Regions from separate parts of the Streptomyces sp. NBC_00358 genome, predicted to be linked through region 1. Evidence: riboswitches for the same ligand, from Rfam matches in the RefSeq annotation. Region 1 holds a riboswitch; the other holds the start of a gene.
What was found. Region 1 has a riboswitch for glycine ahead of gcvP (aminomethyl-transferring glycine dehydrogenase). Riboswitches for the same ligand answer to the same signal wherever they lie in the genome.

Region 1 (2,382 bases):
TCCGCCGAAGCCCATCGGCACACCGAAGCGCTGGGTCGTACCGACCGCGATGTCCGCGTCGAGCTCGCCGGGCGAGGTCAGCAGGGTCAGGGCGAGCAGGTCGGCGGCGACGGTGACGACCGCCCCCAGCTCGTGCGCCTGCTCGATGATCGGCTTGATGTCGCGTACGGCACCGGAGGCGCCCGGGTACTGGATCAGCACGCCGTTGATCTCGCGCCCGGCGAGGTCGGCCGGGATGCCGTCGGCGAGGTCGGCGACGACGATCTCGACGCCGGTCGGCTCGGCGCGGGTCTCTATGACGGCGATGGTCTGCGGCAGCGCGTCCGCGTCGACCAGGAAGAGGCCCTTCTTGTTCTTGCCCATACGGCGGGACAGCGCCATCGCCTCGGCGGCCGCGGTGCCCTCGTCGAGGAGGGAGGCGCCGGAGGTCGGCAGGCCGGTCAGCTCGGCGACGACCGTCTGGAAGTTCAGCAGCGCCTCGAGGCGGCCCTGCGAGATCTCCGGCTGGTACGGCGTGTACGCGGTGTACCAGGCGGGGTTCTCCATGACGTTGCGCAGGATCACCGGCGGCGTGAACGTGCCGTAGTAACCGAGCCCGATCATCGAGCCGAGCACCTCGTTGCGGTCCGCGAGGGAGCGGAGCTCGGCCAGTACCTCGGCCTCGGTGCGGGCGGCCGGCAGCTTCAGGGCCTCGGCGTTCTTGATCACGTCCGGCACCGCGGCGGCCGTCAGCTCGTCGAGCGAGCCGTAGCCGATGTGCGCGAGCATCTTGGCCCGGGCTTCGGAGTCGGGGCCGATGTGGCGCTGCTCGAAGGGAATTCCCTGTTCGAGCTCGGAGAGCGGAATGCGAGGGGCGGTCATGGCGGAGGCCTCCTGGTCTGACGCGACCTTCGAGGGGCACCCCGGCACGGGTACCCCGACGGCCTCCCCCTCTGTCATCTCAACCTGAGAGTTTCACCGGGTGTCCGTGGACGACCCGGCTTTCACCGTCGGTGAGGGCGGAGCCATAGGCACCGCCCTGCTTTCCAGAGTGACCTCGTCCGTGCGGTACGTGAGCCTGAGAGATTCCGGGGAGGAGTTGCTCCTTCGGCGCCTCCGGTGAAGTCTGGAGGACTCTCCCGCACGGGATCAGCAGCCGTTTGCCAGCCTACCAGCGAGGACAAGACGACAGCCTTCGAGTGGCCGCCTTCACAGATGTGCTCTTTTGTAGTACTTACGGATGAGTTTGCGACCACTGGAGGGACCGTGCAGACCGACATCGATCCGCGCAACCTGATCGGCCGCAAGGCGTTCGACAGCAACGGCACCAAGATCGGCACGATCGACGAGATCTACCTCGACGACGCGACCGGCGTCCCGGAGTGGGCGGCCATACGCACCGGCCTGTTCAGCAGGGACGCCTTCGTACCGCTCGAACCCAGCGAGATCATCGAGGGGACGCTGCGCATCCCCTTCGAGCGAGCCCTGATCAAGGACGCCCCCGACTTCGGTGTCGGGCGCCACCTCTCCCCCGAGCAGGAACTGCAGCTCTACCACCACTACGGACTCGACGTGGCGTCCCCTCCGCCGCCGGACCGGGACTTCGGCCGACTGGCGGGCACGGACGACGGCTGAGCGTCCCGGACGCCCGGCCCCGCGCCGGCACCCACGCCCGGGACGGGGCCCACATCCAGACCCTTACTCCATTCCGGGCCCGCGTCCGGGCCCGCGCTCCTGTCCGGGCCCAGGTCCCGGCCCGTGCCCTGGGCCCGGTCCCGGTCCGCACGCCGGTCCCGGTCCAGGTCCGAGCCGCCGTCCGGACCTCGCGGCGCGGCCCGCGACCCCGACGGTCCGGCACCCGCCGGGAACGCCTCGGTGTCCCGGGGTCTTCGCTCCACCAGGGGCAGCGGATCCGCCGGTTCCAGCCGCGGATCGTCCGTCCGGAAGGTCCGGACCCGGCCGGGCTCGGAGTACGGCGTCTCGAACCGCACCGTGACCCGCCCCAGCCCGCTGCCCTGCACCCAGCCGTGCCCGTACTCCTCGTGACGCACGTCGTGCCCCGCGGGCCACCGCCGCACCGCGGGCGGCCCCTCCTCCACAGGGGTCCCCCCGGCCGGCGGCTCGTCCACGGACTGCTCCTCGGCCGTCGGCTCCCCCACGGCGGCGGCCTGCGCCTGCGCGAACAGGTCCTCCTGCGTGTAGTCGGCGAGCCCCGAGACACCGACCCCCAGCAGGCGCACGCCTCCCGTGGTGTCCACGCCCTCCAGGAGCCGCGCGGCGGCCTCACGGACGACCCCGGGGTCGTCCGTGGGTCCCCGCAGCGTCTCGGACCGGGTCAGCGTCGAGAAGTCGTACCTGCGCACCTTCAGCACGATGGTCCGCCCCGACAGCCCGGCCCGGCGC
Region 2 (2,382 bases), 4.6 Mb from region 1:
GCAGGACTCGCCCGCGGTCACCGTGTCACCGACCTCCGGGAGCTGGGCGTAGACGACATCGCCGAGCGCGTTGGCCGCGAACTCGGTGATGCCGACCGTCGCGACGCCGTCCTCGGCGACGGACAGCCACTCGTGCTCCTTGCTGTAGCGCAGCTGCTGGGGGTTGCTCATGGCCTGAATTCTCCTGTACGCGTGGGAGTGCTGATGGAGGGAAGCATGGGTGATCCGGGCGGATGTGCCCGGCATCACGTGCGACGTCCGACGGGGCCGCACGTCGGCGCAGGCGCCCGGCGGACCGCCGTGTCATGTCCGGCCCGGCCGGACCGGTGTCACTTCTGGCGCTTGTAGAACGGCAGCGCCACGACCTCGTACGGCTCGTGGCTGCCCCGGATGTCCACACCGACACCGGCGGTGCCCGGCGCGGCGTGCGCGGCGTCGACGTACGCCATGGCGATCGGCTTGCCCAGGGTCGGGGACGGGGCGCCGGAGGTGACCTCGCCGATCACCTGGCCGTCGGAGACGACCGGGAACCCGGCGCGCGGCACGCGACGGCCCTCGGCGATCAGGCCGACGAGGACGCGCGGCGGCTCGGAAGCGGCGCGCTCGGCGGCTTCGGTCAGGGCCTGGCGCCCCACAAAGTCCCCCTCCTTCTCGAACTTCACGACCCGGCCGAGACCGGCGTCGAAGGGGGTCAGCGCGGTGGTCAGCTCGTGCCCGTACAGCGGCATGCCGGCCTCCAGGCGCAGCGTGTCGCGGCACGACAGACCGCAGGGGACCAGCCCGGCCGGGGTGCCCGCGTCGGTCAGCGCCTGCCACACCTTCTCGGCGTCGGCGGGAGCGACGAACAGCTCGAAGCCGTCCTCGCCGGTGTAGCCGGTGCGGGCGATCAGGGCCGGAACCCCGGCCACCGTGCCCGGCAGGCCCGCGTAGTACTTCAGGCCGTCCAGGTCCGCGTCGGTGACCGACTTGAGGATGCCGGGGGACTCGGGTCCCTGCACGGCGATCAGCGCGTACGCGTCACGGTCGTCGCGCACCACGGCGTCGAAACCGGTTGCGCGCCCGGTCAGCGCGTCCAGCACCACCTGGGCGTTGGAGGCGTTCGCGACCACCATGTACTCGTCGTCGGCGAGCCGGTAGACGATCAGGTCGTCCAGGATGCCGCCGTCCTCCTGGCAGATCATGGTGTAGCGGGCGCGGCCGACGCCGACGGTGGCGATGTTGCCGACCAGCGCGTGGTTCAGGAGCGCCGCGGCCTGGGGGCCGGTGACGGTGATCTCGCCCATGTGGGAGAGGTCGAAGAGGCCGGCCTTCGTGCGGACGGCGAGGTGCTCGTCGCGCTCGGAGCCGTAGCGCAGGGGCATGTCCCAGCCTGCGAAGTCGGTCATCGTCGCGCCGAGTGAGCGATGCAGGGCATCGAGCGCGGTGTGACGGGGTGCGGTGCTGCTCATCGGTCTGGCTCCCAAGGCATGACGGCGAGGTCGTTCCTCCCCATCTGTCATCGGAACCTGAGAGGTTCATCAAGACCCCACGAAATGGTGGTCCTGACTTGCACCTTGGGTGGAGCCACCGGTGAGCGGCCCGCTTTTCAGATGTGCCTCGCCCGCGCGGTAACGGGGCCTGAGAGATTCAAGGGAGGGACTTGCTCCTTCGGCGCCCGGGTACACGTACCCAGGACTCTCCCGCGCGGATTCAAGCGGCCGGTATGCAGTTGGCGCGGCCATCATCGCACGCGCCGTCCGATCCCGGCAGCCCGGCATCTGTAACCGGGCTGTGGCAGTCCGCGCATGAAAAGGGGAGGCGCCGGGCATTACCTTCTCTTTACAGTCGACGGGGATGGGACTCCACACCCAAGGGGAGGACGGTCACGGTGAACAGGACCACGGCGTACGCGACGGCCTCGGGTCTCGCGCTGCCCGAGCAGCCCGGCGCACCGGCCCGGGAGGTGCGCGGCCCGCTTCCGGCGGCCGTCGTCCGGGACCTCCGCGACCGGGCCGGACGCAGCCCGCACGGTCTGCGCTTCGGGGCGCGCGACCTCGTCGTGGTCACCGGGCTGCCCGGCAGCGGCAAGTCGACGCTGATGCGGCGGGCCGTGCGGGGCACGCGGGTCGACTCGCAGGACACCCGCGACCGCTGGGAGGGCCGGGCGGCCCGCCTGCTGCCGTACGTGGTCTACCGCCCGCTCGTCCGCCTCGCGCACTACGCCGGGCTGCGCCGCGCGCTGCGCGGGGGCGGCCCACTCGTCGTGCACGACTGCGGCACGCAGGCCTGGGTGCGCCGCTGGCTCGCCCGCGAGGCCCGGCGCCGGGGCGGCGCGCTGCACCTGCTGCTGCTCGACGTCCCGCCGGGCACCGCGCTGGACGGCCAGCGCGAGCGCGGCCGCGG

Region 2: it holds a riboswitch for glycine, as region 1 does, so the genes downstream of both, gcvT (glycine cleavage system aminomethyltransferase GcvT) here and gcvP (aminomethyl-transferring glycine dehydrogenase) in region 1, are expected to answer to the same signal.

What each region holds. Positions count from the first base shown of each region.
Region 1 is NZ_CP107976.1:7,747,113-7,749,494, reverse strand. It holds gene gcvP (aminomethyl-transferring glycine dehydrogenase) at 1-861, opposite strand, end outside; glycine riboswitch at 1,036-1,131, opposite strand; gene OHT01_RS33130 (PRC-barrel domain-containing protein) at 1,246-1,614, shown strand; gene OHT01_RS33125 (DNA polymerase IV) at 1,539-2,382, opposite strand, start outside.
Region 2 is NZ_CP107976.1:3,146,842-3,149,223, reverse strand. It holds gene gcvH (glycine cleavage system protein GcvH) at 1-171, opposite strand, end outside; gene gcvT (glycine cleavage system aminomethyltransferase GcvT) at 330-1,448, opposite strand; glycine riboswitch at 1,483-1,595, opposite strand; glycine riboswitch at 1,596-1,692, opposite strand; gene OHT01_RS12965 (AAA family ATPase) at 1,868-2,382, shown strand, end outside.